2 linked regions of the Endozoicomonas gorgoniicola genome follow. The protein of the gene in region 1 binds, or shares a complex with, the protein of each later gene. Links are inferred from orthologs where the notes say so. Each region holds a gene or a part of one and is shown in the gene's direction. Other genes may lie near its edges.

The links.
Region 2: the proteins of accB (region 1) and accD are in contact, whole or in part, in a solved structure (PDB 8UXZ), measured with the Escherichia coli proteins. The link is inferred for Endozoicomonas gorgoniicola from one-to-one orthologs.

What each region holds. Positions count from the first base shown.
Region 1 is NZ_JAPFCC010000001.1:6,130,223-6,146,380, reverse strand. The notes cover bases 6,205-8,901. They hold accB (acetyl-CoA carboxylase biotin carboxyl carrier protein), read left to right. Parts: upstream 6,205-7,169; coding sequence 7,170-7,634; downstream 7,635-8,901. Other genes in these bases: accC (acetyl-CoA carboxylase biotin carboxylase subunit), read left to right, coding at 7,645-8,901; aroQ (type II 3-dehydroquinate dehydratase), read left to right, coding at 6,619-7,062; dsbD (protein-disulfide reductase DsbD), read left to right, coding at 6,205-6,474. In the rest of the region: NX722_RS27625 (hypothetical protein), read right to left, coding at 1-1,176; NX722_RS27620 (ABC transporter substrate-binding protein), read left to right, coding at 1,374-2,399; NX722_RS27615 (ABC transporter ATP-binding protein), read left to right, coding at 2,383-3,111; NX722_RS27610 (ABC transporter permease), read left to right, coding at 3,108-3,875; ppa (inorganic diphosphatase), read left to right, coding at 3,953-4,480; more of dsbD, read left to right, coding at 4,594-6,204; more of accC, read left to right, coding at 8,902-8,988; prmA (50S ribosomal protein L11 methyltransferase), read left to right, coding at 9,155-10,039; NX722_RS27575 (DUF3426 domain-containing protein), read left to right, coding at 10,144-10,998; tRNA dihydrouridine synthase DusB, read left to right, coding at 11,352-12,401; DNA-binding transcriptional regulator Fis, read left to right, coding at 12,398-12,700; purH (bifunctional phosphoribosylaminoimidazolecarboxamide formyltransferase/IMP cyclohydrolase), read left to right, coding at 12,881-14,482; purD (phosphoribosylamine--glycine ligase), read left to right, coding at 14,571-15,857; hemE (uroporphyrinogen decarboxylase), read right to left, coding at 16,086-16,158. UniProt on the Escherichia coli protein: This protein is a component of the acetyl coenzyme A carboxylase complex; first, biotin carboxylase catalyzes the carboxylation of the carrier protein and then the transcarboxylase transfers the carboxyl group to form malonyl-CoA.
Region 2 is NZ_JAPFCC010000001.1:1,256,167-1,271,340, forward strand. What follows is about bases 8,643-11,502. They hold accD (acetyl-CoA carboxylase, carboxyltransferase subunit beta), read left to right. Parts: upstream 8,643-9,539; coding sequence 9,540-10,466; downstream 10,467-11,502. Other genes in these bases: trpA (tryptophan synthase subunit alpha), read left to right, coding at 8,643-9,443; NX722_RS05885 (DUF3375 domain-containing protein), read left to right, coding at 10,577-11,502. Outside these bases: leuB (3-isopropylmalate dehydrogenase), read left to right, coding at 1-750; asd (aspartate-semialdehyde dehydrogenase), read left to right, coding at 795-1,904; NX722_RS05850 (Asd/ArgC dimerization domain-containing protein), read left to right, coding at 2,078-3,067; NX722_RS05855 (FimV/HubP family polar landmark protein), read left to right, coding at 3,326-5,647; tRNA pseudouridine(38-40) synthase TruA, read left to right, coding at 5,728-6,534; NX722_RS05865 (phosphoribosylanthranilate isomerase), read left to right, coding at 6,622-7,350; trpB (tryptophan synthase subunit beta), read left to right, coding at 7,383-8,630; more of trpA, read left to right, coding at 8,640-8,642; more of NX722_RS05885, read left to right, coding at 11,503-12,016; NX722_RS05890 (DUF4194 domain-containing protein), read left to right, coding at 12,038-12,640; NX722_RS05895 (ATP-binding protein), read left to right, coding at 12,621-15,174.

The sequences.
Region 1 (16,158 bases):
TGGCAGGTGGTCAAGCATTCTCTGAGTGCTGCCATACATTTCTCCCGCCAGCTCATCTTCTGGCATCTGAGGATTCGTAATCACTCTTTTAGCGGCATTGCAAACCGCTGAAACTGCCTTCCAGCCTTCTTCAGAACAGTCAAACCCTGCTTCACGCAATACAGGAGCCAGTATTTTAGCCATTCGGCTTGAAAGCGGCTCACTGCTATCGCCACTCATCAACTCTGCTTCAAGTCTGGTAATATCCTCCGGGTCTATCCTGCCTCTGTTATTCAATAACTCCTTCATCCTTCGCTGAGCTTCCTCCTGCTCAGGCGTTAAACCTTCAGCACCCTGGAAATCAGGATTTTCCACCGCCAGAAAATCATTCTTTGGTACCGAAGGCTCAGGAGTATCATCCGGCTTATTACTGTCATTTTCTTCTTTTTTCTTCTTACCTGAATCCGGAGATGGAGGAGGCGGGGCAGCCTGGGAACCGTCATCGCTGTACATAAAAGCCAGCGACGTCGACAACATCATGGCTCCTACCGAATAAAGGAGTGCGCCGGCAGGGAATGTGGCCATCCCGACACCAATCAAAACAGCCCCGATAACCGATCCTGTAAGGTATTTTTTATAGGGTATTTTATCTACAAAAGAGAGGCGGTTAGTAAGTCCTGCCTCAATGTCCTGCTCCCCCTCCCGGCCAGGATCACCATTAGCGTCCTCTGTTGATGTTATTTGAATATTTCTTCTGCCTTCAGGCGCTGAAGACTCTTCGCTGACCGGAGATGTTTCTTCCGGAGGCTGGTCAGGAGCAGGCTGATCTTCATCATGTTGAAGTAGCCGCCCGAGAGGTTCGGCAGAGCTTGTATTGTCAGGGTGTTTGCTTCTTAATTGATCATCCAGAAGTTCATCCAGACCACCAGATTCCAAACCTTCATCTTCAGATGGCTCCTCAAAACCCTCTGGATCAAAACTGTCACTGTATTTTTCTGCAGTGCGTTCACGGATATTCCGCCCACGTGGACGGCTCTCCTCATGAGCCTTCCCGCTGCCGATAAACCTTTTGACAGGCGCAGACGTGACACTGCTACTGCCATGCTTCCCTACTTCCTTGGGCTGTGGTATTTCCGGCTCCAAAGAACCGCCAATCGGGCTACCTGTTCGACCCGATCCATCTGGTGGGTATGCCATAAAAAGCTTATTCCAAAGATCCTTTTCGTATATTTGATAAAGTCTAGTTTATTTGTTTCCGGATATTTTTTGATAATTGCCTGCTCAGCTGCTTTACTCCCCAACTGATAATTGCCGATGCAGGCTCTTACTATGAGCCGGGCCTTTAGCTGCCGGAATTTAATTTCAATAATCAGAATAAAAAGGCTGACAGCGTCATGAATATGTTTCACGTCCTGTGGTTGGGCCTGCTGGCCTCATTCCAGTTACTGGCTGCACCTGTAACACATCGAGACTCCCTGAATGTCTCATTACTGCCGTTTTTTTCCTCTGCCGCTGTTTTCATTGCAAAAGAAAGAGGCTACTTCTCGGAACAAAATCTCGATGTTAACTTTATACACGCTGGAGCCGCACAGAACGTAGCCCTTGCCGTCGCATCCGGAGAAGCCGATATTGGCGTAACCGCACTCACTGCCGGTTTTTATAACCTCGCAGGCAAGGGTGAGCTGAAAATTATCGCTGGTCAGTATCAGGAAAAAAAAGGTTGGCCCGGAGCCACTTATCTGGCTTGCAATTCAGCCTTTGAAAAAGGCTTAACCTCTCCGAAAATGACCATTGACCATAGAATGGGCATCACCCAGACCGGTTCAACCTTTCATCGCTGGTATGGCGCAATGGCACAAAGTCAGGGAAAAACACTGGAAAACAGTCGCCTGATACGGCTGCAAACTGTTCCGGCCATGATCAGCGCCCTGGTTTCCTGTCAGGTGGACAGCATCATTATGATGTCACATGTCGCCTTTAAACTATCAAGTGAAAACAAAGCGCATATAATCGGCAGAGTATCAGACTACAACCCCGGACAAATGGGCGTTGTCTTCACCTCCCCAGGCGCTCTAAAAAAACAACCCGACAAAATATCGCGTTTTTTAAGTGCTTATAAAAAAGCCAGCCAGGACTATTTTGACACCCTTATTACTGGCAATGATGATCACGCAAAACAGGCTCTGTTAACCCAGATCAACCAGTACCTGACTCCCAGACTTCCAGAAAAGCTACTTCCAAAAGCGGTTGTCTATATTGATAGAAACGCTCAACCCGACATTCCATCCATGCAGGAAAACCTGAACTGGTACCAGCAACAGGGCTTGGTGAAAAAAAACTACAATCTGAACGATATGCTGGCATTAAGTCTGCTGAACAACCCTGATGAAACCCCGGTTAGCAATGGAAAACTGCATTGAAGCCTCTGATCTTGGGTTTGCTTACTCAACCCAACTGATTCTTGCCAATGTAAACTTTGCACTGAAAAAGTCTGAGTCCCTGGCCATTCTGGGCCAGTCAGGCTGTGGAAAGTCAACATTACTGCGCCTGATTCATCAGCTTTTGACACCTGATGACGGCAGTATCCATATCAATGGTCAATCATCCATCCTCTTTCAGGACGACCGCCTGCTGCCCTGGAAAACCTGTATGGACAATGTCCGGCTTGCCCTTGCCCGGCGGTCATTAACCGGTTCTGCCCAAACAGAACAAATCACCTGCCTGTTTAAAAAGCTTCAAATCCCCGAAGTCAGCAATCAATATCCACACACCTTATCAGGAGGTATGCGACAACGTGTTGCCCTGGCACGGGCTCTGATAAACCAGCCGGACTTGCTGCTTCTTGATGAACCCTTCGCAGCGGTTGATCATTTCACCCGGCAGGCACTCATTGTTGAGCTGCACCAGCTGCGCCAAACCAACCCTGTCTCAATGGTTCTGGTTACCCATAACATTGACGAAGCCCTGTTTCTGAGTGATCGAATTCTCATTCTGGGCAACACTCCAACATCCGTTCAGTATTCGGTGGAAATACCAGGGCTGCCAACAGACTGGCAAAATTTCTACCAATCAAAAAAGGTCGCCAGCATTAAAGTCGATATTCTCAGCATTCTGGACACCTTGCAGCAATGAACTCTTCAACAAAAGCACGAGGTTATTCATCACTACTGAGCCTGTTAGCGACAGCAGCCATTATTCTCCTTTGGCAGACTGGCTGCGACACCGGCATAATTAACACCAACTTCCTACCTTCCCCCCTTGTCATTGGAACAACATTGCTTGAAGAAACGCTGCATGGTGAGCTTCTTCAACATATACAGGTATCTATCATTCGCCTTCTGACCAGTGCATCCTTCGGTATTATCTGTGGACTGCTGGCTGGTCTGGCGATACATCTCTCTACAATGACCCGCTCAGTACTCTCACCCTGGATTTCCAGCCTGTTTGCAGTGCCTAAAATTGCCCTGCTGCCTCTATTGGTTATGTGGCTGGGAACTGGCGAGAGCAGCCGCTTTGCCATGATCGCACTGGGGGTTGCACTGCCCACAGCCATCTACACCTGGAACTCACTGGATCATGTTGAATACAAATGGATAGAGCTGGGTAAAGCATTGCAACTGCCTCGTTACCAGACGATTCGTCATATACTGTTGCCAGCCGCTTTACCTAATATTCTGACGGGCATTCGCCTGTCCACCACCATTGGCATCATTCTGTTAACGGCTGCTGAAATGCTGGGATCATCATCCGGAGTAGGCTTTTACCTTATGAATGCAGGGCATCTGGCTCTGGTCGAACAAATGATGTCGGGGATCGTTGTACTGATACTGTTTGCCAATGGTCTCAACCTGTTACTGACTCTGGTCAGCCGTTATCTGCTCCAATGGATGGAATAACAAAGACTATTGCGCAAATCCGCATTATAATATGGGTTTTTAACTAGCCTATAAAAAGCCTGAAAAAGATTTACTATATGAGTTACACAAACATTCCAGCAGGCAAAAGCCTTCCAGAAGATATCTACGTTGCCATTGAAATTCCGGCCAACGCCTCACCCATCAAGTACGAGATTGACAAAGATATTGATGCCCTCATGATAGACCGCTTTATGGCTACCCCGATGTTTTATCCGGCCAACTATGGCTATATTCCACAAACCCTGGCTGACGATGGCGATCCGCTGGATGTTCTGGTCATAACACCTTATCCGGTTGTTCCGGGTTCTGTGATTCGCTGTCGCGCGGTAGGCATGCTGAATATGTCGGATGAAAGCGGCCAGGACGAAAAATTGATTGCCGTCCCACACGACAAACTAACTCCACTTTATCAGGGCGTTCAGGAATACACCGATCTGCCTCCCCTGCTGTTACAGCAAATCGAGCACTTCTTCGAAAATTACAAAGACCTCGAACCCGGCAAGTGGGTTAAAATTGATGGCTGGAAAGGCCGGGACGCAGCCTTTGAGGTCATCAAACACTCTGCTGCCAATTACAAAGGCTGATTAATAACAGGGTTGATGTATTCCGGTTTGCAGGCTAACTTGCAAGCCGGATATTAACTTCCACAATCAGGGACACCAGAACCAATACCAGAACCAAAAAAAAGCCATACATAATGTCCGGTAAATCATCCACAGCCTTAATAAAAAGCAGTGCTGTTACAGGAATGTTTCTGTTCCTGAGCCTGTTTCTATTTAGCCAACTGTTACGTGCTGAAGGGTTACAGGGGTTAATCAGTTCGTCACCATCAGGGCAGCAAACCTTCATCCCTGTTGAAGAAGCTTTTCAGCTGTCCGGCGAAATCCGCGACAGTCAGGCACTGATTCATTTTGCAGTCACTCCCGGTCATTACCTTTATAAAAAACGGTTCAGCTTTACTGCCCGGCATTCTGAAACAACACTGGGCGAACCCGTTTATCCATCAGGTAAAGAGAAGTTTGACGAAAACTTCGGAGAGCTGCTGGAAGTCTTTGACCAGAATATAACCATACAGTTGCCTGTCAGCAGCTCTCAGGACATACCGGAAATTGATGTTCGCTTTCAGGGCTGTGCCGAAGCGGGTCTCTGCTATCCCCCCCATACAAAAACTCTGGCACTGGCCGCCTCTGATGATTCATTTGTTCCCGTCAGCACCATCCTCTCGTCGGATTCAACATCTGCTGCCGCTTCTGACAGCTATTCAAGTAGCTATGAATCCACCATTTCAGAAAAAAGCCTTGTCGCTTCACTACTGCTATTCCTGCTGGCAGGCATTGGCTTGACATTCACCCCCTGCGTACTGCCAATGGTGCCTATTCTATCCAGTATTCTGGTGGGTAACTCAACGGCTTCGCGTCCAAAAATCATCAGTCTGACACTGGCTTACATCCTTAGTATGTCACTGACGTTTGCCATAGCTGGCACCCTGATGGGGCTCTTTGGCGCCAGCCTCAATCTTCAGGCAAAACTGCAGTCTCCCTGGCTGATTGGCCCCTTCGCAGCGCTGTTCGTCCTGCTCGCCCTGAGCATGTTTGGGCTTTATGAATTACAACTGCCTGAAAAACTACGCAATAAACTGGGTAACTCTGGCCAGTCGCAGGGCAAACTGTCCGGAGCCATGATAATGGGGGTTCTGTCAGCCCTCGTTGTATCACCCTGTGTCTCCGCGCCCCTGGCCGGAGCCCTGATCTACATAGGAACAACAGGGGATGCCCTGCTGGGAGGGCTATCCCTGTTTGCCCTTGGACTGGGCATGGGACTGCCGCTGCTGTTAATCGGTATCGGTGGACGCCACCTGCTGCCAAAGGCCGGACAATGGATGGATTCCGTCAAAACATTCTTCGGTTTTCTGCTTCTTGCGGTTGCGATCTGGATGCTGGAGCGGGTTATCCCAGGCCCCACCACTCTTTTACTGTGGGGAAGTCTGCTTATTGGGGCCGGGACCAGACTCGGAGCCATAAGCACTCAACCGAAAAAAGGTCGGGCAATAGCCAGCCAGGCCCTGGGAATCATTCTTCTGGTTTATGGCGGCAGCCTCATAGTGGGAGCAGCCAAAGGCAACACAGACCCTTTACAACCACTGGCTGCACCCGTTTTAACAGACCTCGCTTCTACAATCAGTCCTGAGACCCGTTCTGCGAACAACCGTTTAATCTTTACCAAAACCCATTCAGTTACAGAACTTGACAATCTATTACAGCAGGCAGCTCTTGCGAAACAACCCGTTATGGTTGATGTGTACGCCGACTGGTGCCTGTCCTGCAAAGTGATAGAGCGTACCGTTTTTCCTGACCCGGATGTCCGGCCTCTGCTTGAACAACTGCAACTGCTCAAGCTGGATATCACTGATAACACCCGGCACCATCAGGCCTGGTTGAACGACTACCAGCTGTTTGGCCCTCCTGCACTGCTGTTCTTTGACCCTTCAGGACAGGAAATGAGTCAAATCAGGACACTTGGGGAAATACAGGCTCCTACTCTGGCCAGCAAGCTGAAAACCCTGTTATCCGGTCAGTAACAAACCAAAAAAGATGACTGAGAAAAACTTATGCAACAAATTAGCTGAAATGCTTCGTAACTGTCATTAACGTACCGTAACAAGCACGAACTGGACGATTTTATAACATTACGGCACAATGCAATGCGATTGTGAGAGGAATACATGGCAAGCATACTTGTACTCAACGGCCCAAACCTTAACCTGCTCGGGAAGCGTGAGCCGGGGGTTTATGGCGCAACGACTTTGCAACAAATTAACCAGAACCTGGTCACACTGGCAGACAGCCAGGGGCATCAGCTGGAAACCTTTCAGAGTAACGCCGAGCACGAGCTGATTGAGCGTATTCATCAGGCCGGTGAAAAGGGTGTTGATTTTATCATCATCAATCCGGCTGCCTATACCCATACAAGTGTTGCTATCCGAGATGCCATTCTGGGTGTATCCATCCCCTTTGTTGAAGTGCATCTCTCCAACATCCACCGCCGTGAACCTTTCCGTCATCATTCCTATTTCAGCGATATCGCCGAGGGCGTTATTGCCGGACTGGGGCCCAAAGGTTATGAGCTGGCTCTGAGCTACGCTCTTGATCACGTAACCCGACAGTAAGACAAACAAGAAAAATGAATTCGAGCTTTCGACCGGGCATATCCCGTCCAACTCGTACCCCTTTCAACCCTTGGCACAGGCTGCCAAACAGAATTTGAGATTGAACCATGGACATCAGAAAAGTAAAAAAGCTCATTGAGCTGCTGGAAGAATCCGGGATTGATGAGCTGGAAATTAATGAAGGGGAAGAGTCCGTCCGCATCAGCCGCTACTCCCAGAACGCTCCGGCTGCCAGCTATTTTGCCCAGCCGGCTCCGGTAGCTACAGTAGCACCTGCACCCGCCACAGCGGCAGCACCAGCGACCGAAACCGTTGCCCCGGCAGCGCCTCAGCCAAACGGTCACCAGATTACATCGCCCATGGTAGGCACTTTCTACACAGCACCTTCCCCCAGCTCACCAGCGTTTGTGGAGGTAGGTCAGCACATCAAGGAAGGTGATGTTCTGTGCATCGTCGAAGCCATGAAGATGATGAACCAGATCAAAGCCGACAAGTCCGGTACTATTGAAGCCATTCTGGTTGAAAACGGCCAGGCCGTTGAATACGACCAGCCATTATTCACGATTTCCTGAGAGTAATGCCATGCTGGATAAAATCGTTATTGCCAACCGGGGTGAAATCGCCCTGAGGGTACTGCGAGCCTGTAAAGAGCTGGGTGTTAAAACCGTTGCAGTCCACTCCAAAGCCGATGAAGACCTGATGCATGTCCACCTGGCTGACGAGTCAGTGTGCATTGGCCCAAACAGCCCGGTCGAAAGCTACCTGAATATTCCGGCGATCATCAGCGCTGCCGAAGTGACGGATGCCACCGCTATTCACCCCGGTTACGGCTTCCTGTCTGAAAACGCTGATTTTGCCGAACAGGTGGATCGCAGCGGTTTCACATTTATCGGTCCATCCGCTGATGTTATTCGCCTGATGGGGGACAAGGTTTCCGCTATCGCCGCCATGAAGGAAGCGGGCGTACCCACCGTTCCCGGTTCCGATGGTCCTCTGACCAGCGACACCGAGCGCACCCTTGCTATCGCCCGTCGCATTGGTTATCCCGTTATTATCAAAGCATCCGGTGGCGGTGGTGGTCGCGGCATGCGTGTGGTTAATGAAGAATCCGAACTACTGAACGGCATCAGCCTCACCAAATCCGAAGCCAAGGCGGCTTTCAATAACGATACGGTTTATCTGGAAAAATTCCTGCAGAACCCTCGTCACGTTGAGTTTCAGGTGTTAGCTGACGGTCAGGGTGGCGCAATCCACCTGGGCGACCGTGACTGCTCCCTGCAGCGTCGCCACCAGAAGGTGATCGAAGAAGCGCCCGCTCCCTACATCGACGAAGATGCCCGGGCAACGGTTGCAGCCGCCTGCACCCGCGCCTGTATTGAGATCGGCTACAGAGGCGCAGGCACGTTTGAGTTTCTGTATGAAGACGGCCACTTTTATTTTATTGAAATGAATACCCGTGTTCAGGTTGAGCATCCCGTCACCGAGTTGATCTCTGGTGTCGATATTGTCAAAGAACAGCTCCGCATCGCCAGTGGACATCCCCTGAGCGTTACCCAGGACGACATTGTGCTGCAAGGCCATGCCTTTGAATGCCGGATTAATGCAGAAGACCCGATCACCTTCATGCCCTCTCCCGGCAAAGTAACCCAGTTCCATGCGCCTGGCGGCAATGGTGTTCGCGTGGACTCTCACCTGTATAACGGCTATACCGTACCACCTTACTACGATTCGCTGATTGCCAAACTGATCACCTTTGGACCGGATCGCGAGACCGCCCTGAAAAGGATGCAGAATGCACTCGACGAAGCCGTGATTGAAGGCATTCGAACTAACATTCCGCTGCATCAGGCGCTGGTACGCGACAACAACTTCCAGAAAGGTGGTGTCAATATTCACTATCTGGAAAAGAAACTGGCAGACGACTGATTCGCCAGTTCTGAGTACGAAAGACTTATTCACAGAGATTCAATGATGGGTTCGCTCTGGGTATAAGTCTTTCGTGCAGACCTGAAGCCAACCCTGCTAGAATTACCCCCGTTTTCTGCAGAATCCCTGTTCTGCCTTTCTTCTCTTTTTTACAAGTTCTCTTCTCATGCCCTGGATACAAATCAGACTTGATACCAATTCCGATCACGCCGCAGAACTGGAAGATCTGCTGCTTGAAGCCGGAGCCAGCGCCGTTACCCTGCAGGACGGAAAAGACCAGCCCCTGTTTGAGCCAGAGCCAGGCAGCACCCCACTCTGGCACCATACTGTCGTCATTGGCCTGTTTGACGCTCACACCGATATGGATGAAGTGATCAACATTCTCAAAAACCAGTACCTGCGCGAACCATTCCCAAACCACAAAATTGAAATTGTGGAAGACAAGGACTGGGAGCGTGAATGGATGACTCATTTTGTCCCCATGCAGTTTGGTACCCGTCTCTGGGTTTGCCCCAGCTGGAAAGAAGTACCAGAACCCGACGCTGTCAATCTGATGCTGGACCCTGGCCTGGCCTTTGGAACCGGTACTCACCCAACAACAGCGCTGTGCCTTGAATGGCTGGAAAAGCAGGGTGACCTGTGTGAGAAAAGCATTGTCGACTATGGTTGCGGCTCCGGTATTCTCGCCATTGCCGCCCTGTTGCTGGGAGCCAGACGTGTCACCGGTGTTGACCTGGATCCTCAGGCTCTGACTGCCACCATCGACAATGCCGAACGGAACAGGATTGCCCCGGAAAAACTGCAGGTATTCCTGCCGGAAAAAGCACCACAGGAAAAAGTAGATATAGTCCTCGCTAACATTCTTGCCGGCCCCCTTGTACAACTGGCCCACACCCTGGCTGAGTATCTGGAGCCTGGTGGCAAAATCGCCCTGTCAGGTATTTTGTCTGAACAAACCGATAGTATCGTTGCCACTTACTCCGAATGGTTTGACCTGGAGCCTGTCGTTCACAATGATGACTGGATTCTGGTCACAGGCACCCGCCGCTAACCTGTTCACTGCCAGTGCAGCGCTAGTGCTGCACTGGACTCGCCACCGGCTCTTTGCTCTAATTCCATGAGTAACTGTTTATTACTCTGGAATTGATACGCTAAATGACGCCCTCAAGGGTTAACACAACCCGCTGCCCCAAATGCCAGACAACGTTTCGTGTCACACAGGCCCAGCTTCGCGCCGCCGGTGGCTCTGTTCGCTGCGGCTCCTGTCTTCATGTCTTTAACGCAGGCATCGACTCACCAGAAACAACCCTAAGCCATTCAGAACAACAGCAGGCAGGCACTGCCCCTTCAGAACCCCTGTCTCCAGAGCAGAAACTGTCTGAAAAAACGATGACGGCATCCACTCTTGTTTCGTCCGCCAAAAACAGTCAAAGCGGTAACAGCCAGCCCTTAAACTCATTACTCAACGGTCTGGATAAAGAGCAGGTAGACATTCGTCAGGAGAAACGACCACGCCGGCCAAAAGCCAGCAGAAAACGAATGTTTGAATACATCACCGCCTTCTTTGCCTGCCTGGCTCTCGTTGTTCAGTACCTATGGTTCAACAAAAATGAACTGTCACTGGACCCGCCACTTCGCCCTTGGTACCAATGGCTGTGCAAAACAGTGAACTGCACTCTGCCACCCGTTGTCGATATCGACGAAATCCAGAGTTCCCAACTGCTGGTTCGCATTCATCCTGATATCAGCGAAATGATGATCGTTGACGCCGTTATCATCAATAAAGCCAACCACCCCCAACCCTGGCCAAAACTGTCACTGACATTTTCCAATCTCCACGACCAGCCCGTTGCCAGCCGGACCTTTAGCCCAAAAGAGTATCTTGGCGGAGAACTGGCAGGTACCAGAGAAATGCCTGCCAATCAGGCGATTCGCCTAAGCCTTGAACTCCTTGACCCTGGTCCGGACGCAGTAAACTACCGCCTCACCTTTAAGAGAAAAACACTGTAAATAACTGGAAAACGCCTACATATCACGCGAAAAATACTGACAGATACTTAATATTAAAACCATTAAGCACTTGATTTAGATCAAGAATTGGTCAGATTTCAATGACAATGGCTTGAGGTTTCTACCAGATAAGTCACTATATAAACACCGAAGTGAAAGAGTATTTATCTTTAGTTGTCTCCACAGGTGATTAAATTCACCTTTGAAATATGCCTTTTATGCATTTTCTCATGGTCAGGCAACTGAAGCGGCTGACTGACTGAGGGATTTCGTACCCTCCCACTTTCGTACATTTTTTGTACAGAGTATCATGGAAAGATTGTTCGTTGTTTTTCGTAGTCAGAGGCATTCCTTTGTTGAAGATTGGCCCATACACCATCGAGAACCCCGTTATTCTGGCACCTATGGCAGGAGTAACGGATCGCCCATTCCGCCAGCTGTGTCTGGACATGGGGGCTGGCATGGCGGTATCCGAAATGGTTACCAGCAACTCGAAACTCTGGAATACCCGAAAGTCCAGGCTGCGTATGGACCACAGCGGTGAACACGAACCACGTTCTGTGCAGATAGCCGGCAGCGAACCCGTCCAGATGGCGGAAGCAGCCAGGGCTAACCAGGAGCGGGGGGCGCAGATCATAGACATCAATATGGGATGCCCGGCCAAAAAAGTATGCAATAAAGCCTCTGGCTCCGCTCTGATGAAAGAACCGGAACTGGTCAGGCAGATACTGCAGACGGTGGTAGCGGCAGTCGATATTCCAGTTACCCTGAAAATCAGGACCGGCTGGAGTCCGGAGCAGAAAAATGCTCTGGATATTGCCCGAATGGCACAGGATTCTGGCATACAGGCGCTTTCCATACATGGAAGAACCCGACAGTGTATGTATAAAGGCGAGGCCGAGTACGACACTATCCGCACCGTTTGTGAGGCTATAGACATACCGGTGATTGCCAATGGCGACATAACAACACCGGAAAAAGCGAAGCAGGTGTTTGAGTTAACCGGCGCCGATGCCGTGATGGTAGGCAGGGCAGCTCAGGGAAGACCCTGGATTTTCAGGGAAATCAACCACTACCTGAAACAGGGTGAAAAACTGCCTGAGCCTGCTGCGGAAGAAGTACAGCAAATCCTGCTCGGACACCTCAGCGCCCTTTATGAGTTCTACGGAGAACACCAGGGCGTACGCATCGCCAGAAAACACGTTGGCTGGTACTTGCAGGCTAAGCCATCAGGTTCCGGGCTGAAGAAACAATTCAACAGCCTGGAATCTGCAGAAACCCAACAAAACTGCATACTGGAGTATTTTCAGAGCTTTTTAGAAACCAACACAACCAGACATTCAGAGACCTCGCTGGAGAGCGCGGCTCAGGATAGGGGTAAAGGAAAGGATATAGCAGCATGACAGCCACACAAGTGTTTGTAGAAGACCGAAATGCAGGCGCTCATCATCTGGTCGGCAAAGTCGAGAGCGAAAGCCAGACTCTGCGTGACAGCGTTGAGAAAGCCATGAACAATTACTTCGCACACCTGGACGGTCAGGAAGTGACCGACGTATACGAAATGGTTCTGTCCGAGGTTGAAGCACCTCTGCTGGAAACCGTAATGGCTTACGTAAAAGGTAACCAGACAAAAGCAGCAATCCTGCTGGGTCTGAACCGTGGCACTCTGCGCAAGAAACTGAAACAGTACGGTTTGCTGTAATAAACGGCAACGTTATTTTGAAAGGCGGCTTTTTAGTCGCCTTTTTTGTTTTTTCAATTTTTTTGAACGAATATTCTACATAGTTGCTGCAAAAAGAAGAAGTTCCAGCTAAAATCTGCCAGCTTAACAGGCAATACTAACCTTTAGTCGCATCATGCGGCTATTTCAGAGAAAGGAAAGATGGCAGTCGATTCCCCTGTATCTCCTATTCGTCGAGCCCTTATCAGCGTTTCTGATAAATCCGGTATTATAGAATTTGCCAGCGCGCTGCATCAGCGTTCTGTAGAAATTCTCTCCACCGGCGGCACCTATAAGCTGCTGGTTGAAAACAACATCCCTGCTATTGATATCTCCAGTTACACCGGTTTTCCTGAAATGATGGATGGCCGTGTTAAAACCCTGCACCCGAAAGTTCACGGCGGCATCCTGGGACGCAGTGGTCAGGACGAAGCGGTGATGGCAGAACATGGCATCAACCCGATTGACCTCGTAGTCGTCAATCTTTATCCGTTCGAGCAGACTATCGCCCGAGACGACTGCGATCTGCCAATGGCCATCGAAAACATCGATATCGGCGGCCCAACCATGGTGCGCTCTGCAGCCAAAAACCACCGTGACACTGTCATCGTCGTTAATACCAGTGACTATAACCGGGTTCTGGAAGAAATGGATAACAGCAACAATGCTGTTTCTGCCGCTACCCGTTTCGATCTGGCAGTCAAGGCCTTTGAACACACTGCCCACTACGACGGTGCCATTGCCAACCACCTGGGTAAGCTTGTCAACCCTTTCAGCAAGAGTGACAACGATACAGACGCCCATTTCCCTCGCACGTTCAACACCCAGTTTCATAAAGCCCAAGACATGCGTTATGGTGAGAACCCTCACCAGAAAGCGGCATTTTATGTTGAAAAGAACGCACCTGCCGGAACCATTGCCTCCGCTCAGCAGATTCAGGGTAAAGCACTGTCCTACAACAACATTGCTGACACTGATGCTGCCCTGGAATGCGTTAAAACCTTTGAAAAACCAGCCTGCGTGATCGTCAAACACGCTAACCCTTGTGGTGTAGCCATTGCTGAAACTACTCTGGATGCCTACAACCAGGCTTACGCCACCGACCCAACCTCGGCTTTCGGAGGCATCATCGCCTTCAACCGTACGCTGGATGCTGACACCGCTCAAGCCATCATCGACCGTCAGTTTGTTGAAGTGATTATCGCTCCTGCGATTGATGAAACCGCCAGAAACATTGTTGTGCAAAAGAAGAATGTACGCCTGCTGAACTGCGGCTCTTTCCCAGAAAAGCCAGCCCCGTTCCTCGACTTCAAGCGTGTTAACGGTGGCCTGCTGGTTCAGGATTGCGACCAGTTCGTTACTACCCACGCCAACATGAAAGTCGTAACCGACCGCGCTCCCACCGAAGCCGAGCTGAAAGACCTGCTGTTTGCCTGGAAAGTCGGTAAGTTCGTTAAATCCAATGCCATCGTTTACGCTAAGAACAGCCAGACCATTGGTGTCGGCGCTGGTCAGATGAGTCGTGTATACAGTGCCAGAATTGCGGGCATAAAAGCAGCGGACGAGAATCTGGAAGTACCCGGATCGGTCATGGCATCTGATGCCTTCTTCCCGTTCCGTGATGGCATTGACGCAGCAGCCAAAGCCGGTATTACTGCAGTGATTCAACCCGGTGGCTCCATGCGAGACCAAGAAGTGATTGATGCGGCGAACGAAGCCGACATCGCCATGGTCTTCACTGGCGTTCGACACTTTCTTCACTGAAGAGCTTCACTGAAGAGCGACAATAACAAATCCACCCCACTCTTCGTGGTGGATTCTATACCCCAGGCACCTGAAGGACAGGCAAATCATGAAAGTGCTGATCATCGGAAACGGCGGCCGCGAACATGCTCTGGCATGGAAGGTGGCCCAGGATCAAAACGTACAACAGGTTTTTGTGGCTCCCGGCAATGCCGGAACCCATCTTGAGCCCGGTATGACCAATGTCAGTATCGGCGTTCTGGAGCTGGACAGGCTGGTTGCTTTTGCCAAAGAAGAAGCCATTGACCTGACCATCGTTGGACCCGAAGCCCCTCTGGTGGCAGGTATTGTTGATCGTTTTGAGGCAGAAAGCCTTAACATCTTTGGCCCGACACAGGCGGCTGCCCAGCTTGAAGGTTCCAAAGCGTTTACCAAAGACTTTCTTGCCCGCCATAAGATTCCAACCGCTGACTACCAGAACTTTACCAGCATCGAACCCGCCAAAGCTTATGTGCGTGAGAAGGGCGCTCCGATTGTTGTTAAGGCAGACGGTCTTGCAGCCGGTAAAGGCGTTATTCTGGCACAAACAGAAGAAGAAGCCTTTACTGCTATCGACGATATGCTGGCTGGCAATGCCTTTGGAGAGGCAGGACACCGGGTGGTGATCGAAGAATTTCTGACCGGCGAAGAAGCCAGCTTTATCGTCATGGTCGACGGCAAAAATATTCTGCCTATGGCTACCAGTCAGGACCATAAAGCCCGTGACAACGGCGACCAGGGTCCAAACACCGGCGGCATGGGGGCTTACTCACCCGCTCCGGTGGTCACACAGGCCATTCATGACCGTGCCATGAAAGAAGTCATTATTCCGACCGTGGAAGGCATGGCGGCAGAAGGCTATGTATACAAAGGTTTCCTGTACGCTGGCCTGATGATTGACGCTGAAGGGACACCTAAGGTACTAGAATACAACTGTCGTTTTGGTGATCCGGAAACCCAGCCAATTATGATGCGTTTACAATCCAGCCTTGCTCAGTTGTGCCTTGCCGGAGCCAGAGGCGAACTGGATTCCGTGCAGCCTCAGTGGGACTCCCGCACTGCCCTGGGCGTTGTCATGGCAGCTGGCGGATACCCTGCCAATTACCGTAAAGGCGACCTGATCACAGGTATTGACGATGCCAACAATGACAACTGTAAGGTATTCCACGCAGGTACCCAGCTGGAAGGCAAAGACGTACTGACCAATGGTGGCAGGGTACTTTGTGTGACGGCGCTTGGCGAGTCTGCCGGAACGGCGCAAAAGGCCGCTTACGAAGGCGTTGCAAAAGTACAGTGGAATGACGTTTATAACCGAACAGATATAGGCTACCGTGCGATTGTCAGGGAAGAAGCATAAATTGGTATCAGGTCAGCCCTGTTACTTTATCGGAATGACCGGATGAGAACCGGCTAACAGCTTCTTTGATTCAACAAGGCTCCATCGTGATAAACCGTCACCATGGAGCCAGATCCCTCCAGTGCTTATTCTCCGGAGCCTGTCGGACTGTTAAATCTCCGGGGCAGGCGCTGTTCAGTTAAACAAAACAAAGCGACCTGCCCAAAAAAAATCGCAGAACCAGCTTAGTCAGTGGTAATGCTGAGATAACTCATGCACCGCATGAACAAATACCGCTGCTTTTTCCGGCTCCACAAACTGA
Region 2 (15,174 bases), 4.9 Mb from region 1 along the record:
CTGTTTCCACAACTGGCAGAGGCTTCCAGTCTGAAGGCCGAGCTGGTGGCGGGGCTGGATATCCTGATTATCCGCGAACTGACCGGCGGTATTTATTTTGGTGAACCTCGTGGTGTCCGTACTCTGGAAAACGGTGAGCGGGAAGGGTATAACACTTACGTTTATCGTGAGTCTGAGATCAAGCGTATTGCTAAGGTAGCGTTTGAAGCAGCGCAGAAGCGTAATGGACGACTCTGTTCGGTTGACAAATCCAATGTTCTGGAAGCGACTGCATTCTGGCGTGAGCTGGTGTCTGGCATGGCCGGTGATTACAGTGATGTTGAACTGAGCCATATGTATGTGGATAACGCCGCTATGCAGCTGGTGCGCGAGCCAAAACAGTTTGACGTGATAGTCACGGGCAATATGTTTGGCGATATCCTCAGCGACTGTGCTGCCATGTTAACGGGTTCTATTGGTATGCTGCCGTCGGCTTCCCTGAATGAAAAGAATCAGGGCATGTATGAACCGGTACACGGCTCTGCGCCTGATATTGCCGGGCAGGGCAAGGCGAATCCACTGGCGCAGATACTCTCTCTGGCGATGCTGCTGCGTTATTCTCTGGGTGAAATAGCGGCTGCAGATGCCATTGAGCAGGCGGTTGGCGATGTGCTGGATCAGGGATTACGTACAGGAGATATTGCGTCAGAAGGCTGTCGTCTGGTCAGTACTGCACAAATGGGTGATGCGGTCGTAAACTGTCTGCAATGAAACTGGGTAATAGTGATTCATGATAATGATTCATGGAGGGTAGTATGAAAAAGGTAGGACTTGTCGGCTGGCGAGGCATGGTAGGCTCTGTTCTGATGGAGCGTATGCGGGAAGAGAACGATTTTGCCAGCATTGACCCGGTGTTTTTTACCACCTCACAACACGGACAGCCCGGCCCTGATATTGGTAAGCCAGTTCAGTCATTGCAGGACGCCTTTTCCATCGACGCTTTGCGGGAGATGGATATTATTATTTCCTGTCAGGGTGGCGACTACACCAGTAAAGTCTTTCAACCTTTGCGTGACAGTGGCTGGGACGGCTACTGGATTGATGCTGCGTCTTCGCTGCGGATGAATGACGACAGTGTTATTGTTCTGGACCCGGTTAACCGCCATGTGGTTGACAAGGCTCTGGAGTCTGGTGTGAAAAACTATATTGGTGGCAACTGCACTGTCAGCCTGATGTTAATGGCGGTGGGCGGACTGTTCCGTGAAGGACTGGTGCGCTGGGTCAGCGCTATGACGTACCAGGCAGCCAGTGGAGCCGGGGCGCGTAACATGCGTGAGCTGATCAGCCAGATGGGCTGCATCCGCGATAATGTTGCTGGTGAACTGGCTGATCCTTCCAGTGCCATTCTGGATATTGACCGAAAAACCTCGGACCTGCTGCGCAGTGGTGATCTGCCCCGGAGTGAATTTGGTGTGCCGCTGGCGGGAAGCCTGATTCCTTATATTGATAAGCAGCTGGACAATGGCCAGAGCCGTGAAGAGTGGAAGGCTCAGTCGGAAACCAACAAAATTCTGGGTTTATACAATGGTGGCATTATTCCTGTAGATGGCGTGTGTGTACGCATTGGTGCCATGCGTTGTCACAGTCAGGCGCTGACTCTGAAACTGAACCGGGATATTCCAATGTCGGATATTCAGAGCATAATTGCTGAGTCAAACGACTGGGTATCGGTTGTACCTAATGACCGTGAAGCGACCATACAACAGCTGACACCTGCAGCTGTGACAGGCAAACTGGACATTCCGGTAGGGCGTTTGCGCAAGCTGAATATGGGTAACAAGTACCTGTCAGCCTTTACAGTGGGCGACCAGCTGTTATGGGGGGCAGCCGAGCCTCTGCGGCGAATGTTAAATATTCTTGTGTGATTCTAAAGGTTTAAATTCAGGAAAGGCTGCTTCTGGCACCAAACAGCCATGAGCGGCTCTTTATGACACTTTATGACAAGAGTGCAGCTCACCTCGAAATATGTATGGCACGACTTTTCTGTTCGCTTCTGATAAATTGCGCGACGACAAGCAAGATGTAATAGAGAGAAAGCATGAACAAACTGTTCGATGTAGTGGTATACGATGCAGGCAGCCTGAATGGTGAAACCCTGCTGGCACTGCTGGATGAACGTGTGTTTCCGGTCGGGAGCCTGTATGCCATTGCTGAAAATCCTGAGCCTGATGCCGCCGTAAGCTTTCAGGAGCAGGATGTTGATGTACTCAAGGCGGAAGGTTTTGACTTTGTCGATGCCGACCTGCTAATTCTGCCAGCGGGCTGTAAAGCGTCTTATGAGCTGGTCAGCAGGGCAACAGAGTCTGGTTGTCTGGTTATTGACGGACGCCCGGGCAGTCAGGCAGGGCCGCTAATGATGCCGGGGATCAATGAGGACCAGCTGGACAGTGCCAGAGAGAATAAAATAGTGGTTGTGCCCTCCAGCCCTGCGGCGCTGATGCTACCTGTCCTTAAGCCACTGGAAGAAGCACTGGGCATTGACTCAGTGAGTGTGACGGTGTGCCAGTCGGTATCGGATCTGGGCAATGACGGGATTAATGAACTGCGCAAACAGACCATTGAGCTGTTAAACGGCAAGCCGGTCTCAGGTGGTCGCATGGCATTTAACCTGTTGCCGCAGGTGGGAGAGCTTGACAGCAACGGTGTGTCTTCTCAGGAACAGTGCATTATTAATGAACTGGTTGAAGGGCTCGGCAGTGAGGATGTGCGGATTAACCCAACCTGCGTCAGGGTTCCTGTGTTTTTCGGTGACAGCCTGTCGATTCAGCTGGAGTTGGATAGGCAGGTCGACGCCGCCGCTGTCAGAGAGCTGCTTTCTGGTGTCCGTGGGGTAGAGCTAACGACAGGGGATGATCATCCAACGGTTGAAACCGTTGCGGGAAATGACAGCATTGTGGTGGGCCGAATCCGTCATCAGACGGCATTTGCCGGACAACTGGCATTGTGGCTGGTGGCAGACCCGGTAAGACGTACAGCCATTAACACCATAGACATGGCAGAAATATTGCTAAAAGACTTTTTAAAATGATAACTTAGCTGTTATCGGTCAAGCTCCCTTATTGTCCTTGTTTGAAAGGGGTACAATAAAGTCAGACTGTGGTTTTTGTCCTGTTTGCCGACGAAAACTACATCTGCAGTAAACAGTCATGAGTATGAAATGCCGTTTTCGTTACCTTCAATGATGAAAATGGCATTGATATTGGCATGGTAAAAGGGGCAGGTGGAGTTCCGGGAAAGAGATTGAGGCTCGTCTGTTGGCTTTCCCGGCAAAAAACAACAAGGATTCATGATGAGACTACAGAAGCTTGTAGTAGCTATGGCTATGACAGGAGCTTTGGGCTCGGGTTTGGCTAATGCACTGGGTTTAGGAGAAGTGACCATGCATTCGTCGCTGAACCAGCCTCTGGATGCTCAAATAGAGCTACTGCAACTCAGGGACCTCACCCGCAACGAAATTCTGCCAAACCTTGCCAGCCGCAGTGATTTTCAAAGGGCTGGTATCGACCGGCCTTTCTCTCTGTCCAGTCTCGATTTTAAAACCAGGATTCGTGAAGATGGTACCGGGTATATTCATGTGACCAGTGCGGATGCCGTCCGTGAACCGTTTCTTAATTTTCTGATGGAAGTACACTGGCCCAGTGGCAGGCTGCTCAGGGAGTATACCCTGTTACTTGATCCTCCCACATTCAGTGAGCAACCGGCGCAGCCTGTTCGTCCTGCGACGACTTTCTCCACAACGAGCCAGCCCTACGCGGCCCGTCCTCCGATCCAGCAGCCCGAACCTTATGTTGAGCCTCACAACAGGCGGACTGATGATTACCTGCCTGCTCCGGAAATGGCTCTGCAACCCGAAATCCGCCCAGTCACTGAGCGATCATCTGGCAGCACCTGGCAGACGACACAGGATGATACGACAACCGGTTCCACAATAAGAAGCTACGAGGTTCAGCCAAACGACAATCTGTGGAGTATTGCCCGGGCTGTCAGGCCATCGGGAGAACTGTCGGTTCAGCAAACCATGATGGCTATTCAGCGCAATAACCCGAATGCCTTTATGCGGAAAAACATCAATGAGCTGAAGAAAGGGCAGGTGCTGCGTATTCCAACTCAGGACGACATATTGTCCATGAGTTACCAGGACTCTGTCGCCGAAGTGGCAAAACAGAATCGTGAGTGGCAGGCCCGCCTCGAACAACTGGATGCCAGTCGTCGTTCAAAAGCCGATTCGACGGGTGATGGAAAAGCGGTTGATGGTCGTTTAACTATTGTAGGCTCAGACAATGCCGCTGTGATGGGTAAGGACCTGGGTGGCGGTGGTAGTAGTAGTGCTGACACCAGCGCTTTGCAGAACGATCTCAGTATAACCCAGGAAAAAATGGATGAACTGAGTCGTGAAAACGATGAACTGAGAAGTCGCCTGAAAGACCTGGATGAGCAGATTGCTACCCTGAAACGGCTGATTACTCTGAAAGATGACCAGATGGCGGCTCTGCAGTCTTCGGGTAATGAACCTGAAGCCAGACCCCAGCCCAAGCCTGCTTCAGAACCGACACCAATGGCTCCACCGAAGGAAGAGGACAGCCTGCTGTTCTGGATTCTGGGTGCCCTGGTTCCCGTTGGTCTGGCCGGTGCATTCCTGGCGTATCGCCGCCGCAAGAAGGCTCAGGATGAAGACGATTTTGATATTGATGATGATGGTTCGAAAGAAATGCCGCTCATGGGCGAGGACCTTTTAGCCGACGACGAAGAACTGCAGCTGGATGAGGCTCTGGAGATTGACGAAGAGGCTCTGATTGATAAAGAGTTTGAAGACGAGCCTGAAGAGACCGTTCAGCAGACTCAGGATGCCCTCAGTGAAGCGGATATTTACATTGCTTATGGTCGTTTTCCGCAGGCTGCTGAGCTGTTGGGTAAGTCGATATCGGCTGAGCCTGAGCGCACAGATTTACGTTTGAAACTGTTAGAAGTTCACGCTGAAGCCAATGACCTGGATAGTTTTAAAGCTGCATTAGCTGAGCTGGAAGCCCTGGGTAATGAAGATGCTAACCGGCAGGCCGACGTATTTAAAGCTCGCTTCCTGACTGATGCCTTCACTCAGGAAGGAGAAGAAGCGGTTGTTAATGACCTGATCGATGTTGATCTGAGTGAAGAGGCTGACAGTGAGCTGGAGACCGAAGCCGAAGAGCTTGGGGATGATCTGGAATTTGACTTCAGTGAAGACGATGAAGGGGATGAAGAGCTGCCCGACCTTGATCTTGAAGATCTGGATCTGGTTGATGAGCCCGATGCTGAAGGAGATGATGATCTGGATCTTGGCTTTGACCCTGACTCAGACTCTGATTCAGACTCTGACTTTAAAGAGGAAAGTGCTGGCGACAGCGCAATTTCGGACAGTATGTCCGATTTCGAAGCAGCGCTGGATGAAGACGATGACCTTGACTTTCTTTCTGACGAAGACGAAGTGTCCACCAAGCTTGACCTGGCAAGGGCTTACATAGATATGGGTGATCAGGAAGGCGCCCGTGAGATTCTGCAGGAAGTGCTGGACAGTGGCAACGATGAACAGAAAGAGGAAGCTCAGACTCTGATTCAGGGGCTGAGCAATTGAACTGACTGTCGGTAAATCCGGTTTGCAAATTGCGGCGTCTGTTATTACATTCGCTGCTTTTGTATTCAAGTAGAGTGTTCATGCCCCGTTTCGCAGCCAGTGTTCAATACGACGGTTCCCACTACCATGGCTGGCAGAGCCTGAAAAGCGGCCTGCCAACAGTTCAGGCGGCTGTTGAAGCTGCCCTCTCTAAAGTGGCTAATCATCCTGTTTCTGTGGTGTGTGCTGGCCGTACCGATGCCGGTGTTCACGGTTCTAACCAGATTATTCATTTTGATTCCGATTCGGTTCGCAGCGAACGTGGCTGGGCTTATGGCTCAAATACCAACCTGCCGGATGATGTGGCGATTAACTGGGTCATGCCCGTTTGTGATGAGTTCCATGCACGCTTTTCAGCACAGTGGCGTCGCTATCGTTACGTGATTTATAACCATCCGATTCGTCCTGCTCACCTGCCCAAAGGTGTGACCTGGAATTATCGGCCCCTGGACGCAGAACGTATGCAGGTCGCAGCGCAGTATCTGGTTGGTGAGCATGATTTTACCTCCTATCGAGCGGTTCAGTGTCAGGCTAAGAATCCGGTTCGTACCATTTCCCGGTTAACGGTTACACGGCATGGCCATCTGATTGTGCTGGACATTCAGGCTAACGCCTTTCTGCACCACATGGTTCGGAATATTGCAGGCGTACTGATGACCATTGGTTCAGGGAAGCATGAACCTGACTGGGCAAAGACCGTTCTGGAAGCAAGAGACAGAACTGAAGGTGGTGTGACTGCGCCACCATTTGGTTTGTACTTTGTGGATGTGGGCTACCCGGAAACATTCGGCCTGCCAGCCAGTGAGCCTAATCCGCATTTTGTTGCGCCTTTGTTGCCCTGGCCGTAAGGCTCACTTCATGAAAGACACTCATGGAAGACAAGGAAGTTCGGTTTCTGCTAATATCGATTTTCTTTACCCATCCGCAGTAAGGCAATGTCTCTGGATACTACTTCCTTAAATAAGCAGACCTCTTTAACCAGGCAAACATCCCTGGCAAAAAAGGTTAGTAAAACCCGAATAAAGGTGTGTGGCATTACCTCGGTTGAGGATGCAGTGGCGGCTGTTGATGCGGGCGCTGATGCGATTGGGCTGGTGTTTTACGAAAAAAGCCCAAGGTTTGTCAGTATAGAACAGGCTCGTGAGATCGCTGCCAGTGTGCCACCGTTTATATCTGTTGTGGGACTGTTTGTTGATGCAGAGGATGAGTTTATACAGGCAGTGCTGGAGCAGGTGCCTCTGACGCTGTTGCAGTTTCATGGGAATGAGCCGGATAGCTGGTGTCAGCGCTGGAACCGGCAGTATATCAAGGCTTTGCGGGTGCGCCCGGAAATGTCTGTGAAACAGGTAGTAGCGAAATACCCCGGTGCCAGTGGAGTATTGCTGGATGCCTATCGTAAAGGGGTGCCGGGTGGGACAGGGGAGTCGTTTGACTGGACTTTAATCCCCGACTCTCTGGAAAAGCCGGTCGTTCTGGCCGGTGGGCTGAGTGCAACCAATGTTGCCGAAGCCATCAAAAAGGTTTCACCGTTTGCAGTCGATGTCAGCAGTGGCGTTGAATTGAAACCCGGAGTGAAAAATCACGACGCTGTCAGGGCCTTTGCCAGGGCTGTTGTGAGAGAGAATGATCAGGCTTCTGGTCAGTGTGAAGCAGGCGAACGCTGAAAGCAGTAGCCGGTAGAAATAGTAGGTAGAAAATGTCGGATCAGAGCAAGTCTCAAAAGACTCTTGATAATGAAGCGTACCAGCAACCGGACGACAGTGGCCACTTCGGTCAGTTCGGTGGTCGCTATGTTGCAGAAACCCTGACCAGTGCTTTGCAGGAGCTGGAGGCAACGTATCGGGAGCTTTGGCGGGATCCGGCATTTCAGAAAGATTTTGACTATGATCTGGCTCACTTTGTTGGTCGCCCGTCGCCTTTGTATCATGCTGAGCGCTGGTCAGAGAAGCTGGGTGGCGCACAGATTTATCTTAAGCGTGAAGACCTGAACCATACCGGTGCCCACAAGATAAACCATGCGGTGGGTCAGGCGCTTCTGGCGAAACATATGGGTAAAACCCGTATCATCGCCGAAACGGGTGCTGGTCAGCACGGGGTGGCGACCGCCACGGTGGCTGCCCGACTGGGACTGGAATGCGTTGTTTATATGGGTGCGAAGGATGTTGAGCGCCAGGCGCTGAACGTGTATCGCATGAAACTCCTGGGCGCAACGGTGGTGCCGGTAACCAGCGGTTCCCAGACTTTGAAAGATGCCATTAATGAAGCGCTCAGGGACTGGGTCGCCCGTCCTGAAGAAACTTTCTATATTCTTGGAACGGTTTGCGGACCTCACCCTTATCCGGAAATGGTGCGTGATTTTCAGAGTATTATTGGCCGGGAAGCTAAACAGCAGTGCCAGAAAATGACAGGCAAGCTGCCAGATGTCCTGGTAGCGTGTGTCGGCGGTGGCTCTAATGCCATGGGACTGTTCTATGAGTTTATCGAGGATCAGAGTGTCAAGATCATCGGTGTTGAAGCGGGAGGCCTTGGCGTTGAGTCTGGTGAACACGCTGCCCGTATGGCGGGTGATCGTAAAGGGGTATTCCAGGGGCAGCGCAGTTTCCTGATGTGCGATGATGACGGGCAGATTACCGAAAGCTATTCTGTCTCAGCCGGTCTGGACTATCCGGGCGTCGGTCCTGAACACAGCTACCTGCGTGAGATTGGACGCGCTGAGTATGTTTATGCCACCGATGATGAGGCACTGGCTGCTTTCCGGGGCCTGACCCGAATGGAAGGCATTATGCCTGCGCTGGAAAGTTCGCACGCCCTGGCTTATGTTGAGAAGCTGGCACCGACTATGAAAAAAGATCAGGTGATCATCGTTAATTTGTCCGGTCGTGGTGATAAAGACATTCATACCGTCGCGGCCATTGACGGGCTGGATGTGGGTCTGCAGGGATAAGGAGCAGTAATAATGAGAATCAAACAGCGTTTTGCCAGACTGCAGGCTGAAAACCGTAAAGCCCTGGTGCCTTATATCACTGCCGGTGACCCGGCGGGTAAAACCGTTGAGATGATGCATGAGCTGGTGAGAAACGGAGCCGATGTGATTGAGCTGGGTTTCCCGTTTTCGGACCCGGTAGCCGATGGGCCGGTTATTGCGAAGGCGCATCTGCGGGCATTATCACACGGTGTTACATTGAATGACGTTTTTTCAATGGTAAGTCACTTCCGGGAGACCGATAATGAGACCCCGGTGGTGCTGATGGGCTACCTTAACCCCATTGAAATAATGGGTTATGAGGTGTTCGCTGAGAGCGCATCGAAAGCCGGTGTGGATGGTGTACTGGTCGTTGACCTGCCGCCAGAGTTTGCTGATGCTCTGGTTGCGCAGATCAGGCCAAAAGGCATTGATATGATCAACCTGATTACACCGACCACATCGGATGAACGAATCAAGAAAATCTGTTCAGTGGCTTCAGGCTTTATTTACTACGTATCACTGAAAGGTGTGACGGGGTCTGCCAGACTGGATGTTACCAGTGTGCAGCAGCGTGTGGCGCATATTAAGCAGTTTACTGATATGCCTGTGGGTGTTGGCTTTGGTATCCGGGACGGAGAGTCGGCTGCAGCCATCAGTCAGGCGGCAGATGCTGTGATCGTGGGTACGGTGTTGGTTTCCGAGCTGGCGAAGTTTGACCAGGAAGGTGGAACCTGTTTGCAGCGTGTAGGTACTCAGGTGTCTGAGATGCGTATTGCCATGGATAACCGCTGACAGAGTGGACATTAAGCAGCAGGTGTTACCTGCTGTCGAGAGTGTGACTGCCAGGACCGGCAGCCACACTTTCAGAAAAACAGACAGGAAGCATTAATGAGTAATTGGTTGGTCGACAAGCTGATTCCTTCACTGTCGCGTTCTTCCAGTGAGAAACGCAGCAGTAACGTGCCTGAAGGGTTGTGGCGAAAATGTGTAAAGTGCGACTCCGTACTTTATCGTCCTGAGCTGGAGCGTAACCTGGATGTTTGCCCCAAGTGTTCGCACCATATGCGCATATCTGCCCGCAAACGTCTGGATTACTTTCTGGATAAAGAAAACCGTGAAGAGCTGTTTGCAGATATTGAACCTGTCGACAAGCTGAAATTCCGCGACTCTAAAAAATACAAAGACCGTTTGCATTCTGCACAGAAGGCCACCGGTGAAAAAGATGCGCTGGTTGTGTTCAAGGGTGAGCTTGAGAGTTTGCCGATTGTAGCCTGTGCTTTTGAGTTTGCCTTTATGGGTGGCTCCATGGGGTCTGTTGTCGGTGAAAAGTTTGCCCGGGCTGCAGAACTGTCTCTGGAACTGCGCATTCCCCTGGTGTGCTTTTCTGCCAGTGGCGGGGCGCGTATGCAGGAAGCTCTGTTCTCCCTGATGCAGATGGCAAAAACCAGTGCTGCCCTTGAACGCATGCGTCAGAAAAGTGTTCCTTACTTTTCGGTGATGACAGACCCGGTATACGGTGGGGTGTCGGCTTCACTGGCGATGCTTGGTGATTTGAATATTGCTGAACCAACTGCACTGATTGGCTTTGCCGGTCCCCGTGTTATTGAACAGACCGTTCGTGAAAAACTGCCTGAGGGGTTTCAGCGCAGTGAGTTCCTGCTGGAGCATGGCGCTATTGATATGATCGTTGAGCGTTGTGAAATGCGCGCAACCATTGCCCGACTCTATCGGAAAATGAGTGGCATTACATTAGCACCAGAGGCTGACAGTGCCTTTGATGAAGAGGCTCCGGGCGATATTGATGTCCCGCAGTAAAGAAGAAACAGTGAATTGATCCGTTACGCAGGTTGGTAGCAGCATAAACGCTATGCTCTCACCAACCTTCAAAACGACCTGTAACTTTCCCTCAAATTGACATTAATACTATGGACTTTAATCGTCTTGTTGGTTTGCGAACACACCCTTCATGGCGTCTGCTGCAGGCAGACAGCGCACCACTGATCATAAGTTTCTTATACCAATCCTTTATTCTCACCAATAAGCGATCAATAGCGGCAGAAACCCTGGCGACTCAGCTGGACGATTACCTGCACCATTTGCGTGAGACCACCGGAGAGAACCGCTTTCCCAGAAAAGGGCGTGATTACCTGAATGACTGGGCATCTGGAGAGCAGGGCTACCTGCGAAAATACTACCCCGCCGCCGGTATGGGTGATGAGCCGCTGTTTGATTTGACGCCATCGACAGAGAAAGTCATAGAGTGGATTAACACCTTTGAGCAGAAGCAGTTTGTGGGTACAGAGTCCCGGCTGTTAACGGTATTCCGTTTATTAAGTGAGGTGGCCAGAGACACCGAGACTGATCCCCAACAGCGCATTGACCGGCTGGAACGGGAAAAAGCCAAACTGGAGCAGGAAATTGCCAGTCTGAAAAGTGGTCACATGGTGCCTCATGATCCAACGCGGGTGAAAGAAAAGTTCCTGCAGGCAGAAGACACCGCAAGGCAGTTGTTGTCTGATTTCAGGCAGGTAGAGGAAAATTTCAGACACCTGGATCGTGGTGTAAGGGAGCGTATTACCACAGCCAGCAGCGGTAAAGGGAAAATGCTGGATGATATTTTCTCGGAGCAGGATGCCATTACTGAATCGGACCAGGGGCGAAGCTTTAAAGCGTTCTGGTCATGGCTGATGTCTCGTGCCAGTCAGGATGAATTACAGACGACACTGGAAAAAGTTCTTGCACTGCCGGAAATTCAGAGCCTGCAACACGATGAGCTGCTGTCCAGAATCCGTTTTCGGTTGCTGGAAGCCGGAGAGAAAGTTAACAGCACCTGCGCCCAGCTGGTTGAGCAGTTGCGACGCTATCTTGATGATCAGGCATGGTTGGAAAACCGTCGTATAATGGAGATTGTCAGAGAGATTGAACAAAGTGCCGTAACAGTGCGACAAAGCCCGCCACCGGATAAATTGTTTACGACCCTGTCACTTAATAAGCCTGCGATGGAGATGCCCATGTCAAGAGGGTTGTTCCGGCCTGCGACCCGCCCTGTGATCAGTGAAACGCCTGAAGAAGGTGAAGCTGATTTTGATACTACGGCTTTATACACTCAGCACTATGTGGATGAAAGAGCGTTGCTGGCCCGTATCCGTTTTGCCTTGCAGTCACGACAGCAGATCAGCCTTGCAGAGCTGGTAAAGCTGCACCCTGTGGAGAAAGGGTTAAGCGAAGTCGTCGCCTATCTGCACATTGCCTCAGAGTCTGACCATGCGTTAGTCCATTCTGACAGCAGTGAAGAGATCATCTGGCACGATGCACAGGGGCGTCAAAAAGAAGCAGTAATGCCTGTTGTTATTTTCACACGTTAAAGGTAGAAGGCTGAACTAAAAGTGAATACGAACACGCAAAGCGAGCATTCAGCATCGGACGACCCGGCGCTGGGTACGGTGGTGGTTAATCTGATGAAAGGTGTTGTCTACCGGGATCTTAATCCTGATGTCTGGCAGCAGCTTGAAGAGCTTCATGCCAGGGTGATTGACTATGTGGCGGTCATGGGGCTGAACCTGATTGTTGATGAGGCGGAGGGGTATGCTTATTTGAAACAGGTCAGCGATGAAGAACGCTCTGTCCCTAAGCTGATCGCACGCCGACCTCTGAGTTTCCCGATCAGCCTGCTGTGTGTGCTGTTGCGCAAAAAAATGGTAGAGCAGGATGCGGGTGGTGGCGAGGCTCGACTGATTTTAACCCGTGAGCAGATTGTGGAAATGATGCGGGTTTTTCTGCCAGATCGTGCTAATGAGGCACGGCTCTTTGACCAGATTGATACTTATATTAATAAAGTGTCTGAATTCGGTTTTCTGAAAAAGCTCAACACCAACCCACCTGCCTGGGAAGTGCGCCGTATCATCAAGGCACTGGTCGATGCAGACTGGTTGGCAGACTTCAATGAAAAGTTAAAGGTATATCGGGATCATGCAGAATCAGTCGCTTGATTTTTCATCGGACCAGTCCCGGGCAGGGTTTCGTCTGCAGGGTCTGGAAGTTCTGAACTGGGGAACCTTCCATAAGAAAATATGGACTGCAAAACCCGATGGCAACAACAGCCTGTTAACCGGTGATATTGGCTCAGGCAAATCGACGCTGGTGGACGCCATGACCACCTTGTTAGTACCCAGCCAGAAAATTACCTACAACAAGGCGGCAGGAGCAGAGACCCGCGAGCGTAACATGACGTCTTATGTGAGGGGTTATTTTAAAAGTGCAAAAGACGACGATACGTTGTCTGCCAAAGCGGTCGCCCTGCGAGACCATAACAGCTACAGCGTACTGTTGGCCCGGTTTGTTAATGAAGGCTTTGACCAGACTATAACACTGGCTCAGGTGTTCTGGAGCAGGGACAATAATAACTCCCCGGAACGCTTTTTTATTGTGGCCCGTAAACCACTGTCCATTAATCAACACTTCAGCAACTTTGGCAGTGATATTGCTGATCTGAAGAAAAAGCTGAAGCGGGTTGAGCATGTAAAAGTCTTTGACAGTTTTTCACAGTACCAGGCCGAGTTCCGTCGTCAGATGGGTATCGAGAACGATCAGGCCATGGATTTGCTCTATCAGACCGTGTCAATGAAGTCTGTGGGTAATCTGACGGACTTTGTCCGCAGTCATATGCTGGAAAGCACCGATGTCGAGGACAAGGTAGAAGAACTTAGTCGTCAGTTTGATAATCTGAACCGGGCTCATGAAGCAGTTTTAAAAGCCCGGCAGCAGATTGAACTGCTACAGCCAATGGTGGACGACTGCCAGCGATATGAAGAGCTGGAAGCTGCGATACAGTCCTTCAAACAGTGCCGGGACGCGCTCTACGGTTATTTTGCCGAAAAAAAAATAACGTTGCTTGACCAACGGATTCAGCGCCGGGAGCAGGATCAGAAAAAGCTTGAGAGCCGCTTGAATGAAGTGCTGCTTTCTCTGGAAGACCTTCGGGCCAGCTTGCGGGAAACAGAACGTTCCATCGAGCAGAATGGCGGTCAGCGACTGTCAGAATTGAAAACCGAAATAGAACGGTTGAGCCGGGAAAAGGATCGTCTGGTCAAAAGCAGCGATGACTATCTGGCTTTGTGTCGCTATCTGGATATGCCGGAACCTAAAGACGACAATGTTTTTTTTGCGAATCGTGAAGAAGCGGCAGAAAGTCAGGATCGTCTGGAGAAACAGCAGGCTGAATTACAGAATGAGCAGGTGGAGCAGGCGGTCGGTTTAAAACAGTTGCGGGATGAGCATAAGACTTTAAGCAGTGAAATCGACTCTCTGAAAGGGCGTAAATCCAATATACCCAGCCGAAATCTGTCTATTCGCGACACCCTGTGCAGCACCCTTGGTTTATCAGAAGACGTATTGCCCTTTGCCGGTGAACTGCTTCAGGTGCGGGAAGAAGATAAGCAGTGGGAGGGTGCGATAGAGCGGTTGTTGCATAACTTTGCACTGAGCCTGCTGGTGCCTGAAGAGCATTATGACGCTGTGGCTCACTATGTAAACCGGACTCACCTTAAAGGGCGACTGGTGTATTACCGTGTCCGTACACCGGCAAAGCACCCCCACACTTCAGTGGATAAACGTTCTCTCAGCCGAAAGGTATCCATAAAAACAGACAGTGGCTTTTACAGTTGGCTGGAGTATGAACTGCTGCAGCGATTTGATTACATTTGCTGCGATAGCCTGGACGAATTCCGCAAGGAGTCCCGATGCATAACGGCCACCGGGCAGATAAAAAGCAGTGGCAGTCGTCACGAAAAAGACGACCGGTATCGTATTGATGACCGGTCACGATTTGTACTGGGCTGGAGTAACCGGGAAAAGATACTGGCGCTTGAAACAAGTCGCAGCGTGTTGGAAAAAGGCATTCAGGTAGCTGCCCGTGAGCAGAGTGAATTTACCCGAAAGCTTAAAAAGCTCGGTGATAGTCAGGTCAAGCTGAAACTGTTATTAAATTTTCAGTCCTTTGGTGATATTAACTGGCAGCCGCTGGCTTTGAGCATTCAATCCCTGGAAGTGGAGAAAAAAGAACTGGAAGCCGGTTCGGATATTCTCAAAACCCTGCGTGAACGGCTGGTGAACACTGAGGCACAAGTTAAGGAGAGGGAAGAACTTGAACGTAAGCTGATCAGGGAATCGGGGGCTGCTGTTGAAAAACTGAAGCAGGATCGTTCTCTCAGGGAGCAGTCAGAACAGCAGCTGAGTGATGTGCCAGAAGACCTCAAGACCAGCAGCTTTAAAACCCTGACCGGGCTGGAAGAAGAAGCTCTGGAAGGTAAGAAAATCACTATAGAGAATTGTGACAGCAGTCAGGTCGCATTCCGGAAATGGCTGCAGGATCGTCTTGACAGCAAGGAGCGCAGTGCAAGAAACCTGTCGTCAAATATCACCGGGAAAATGGCTGACTATAAAAATGCTTACCCCAATGAAACCAGGGAAGTAGACGCTTCCATGGCATCAGCGGGTGAGTTCGGTGAGATGCTGAGAACGCTGG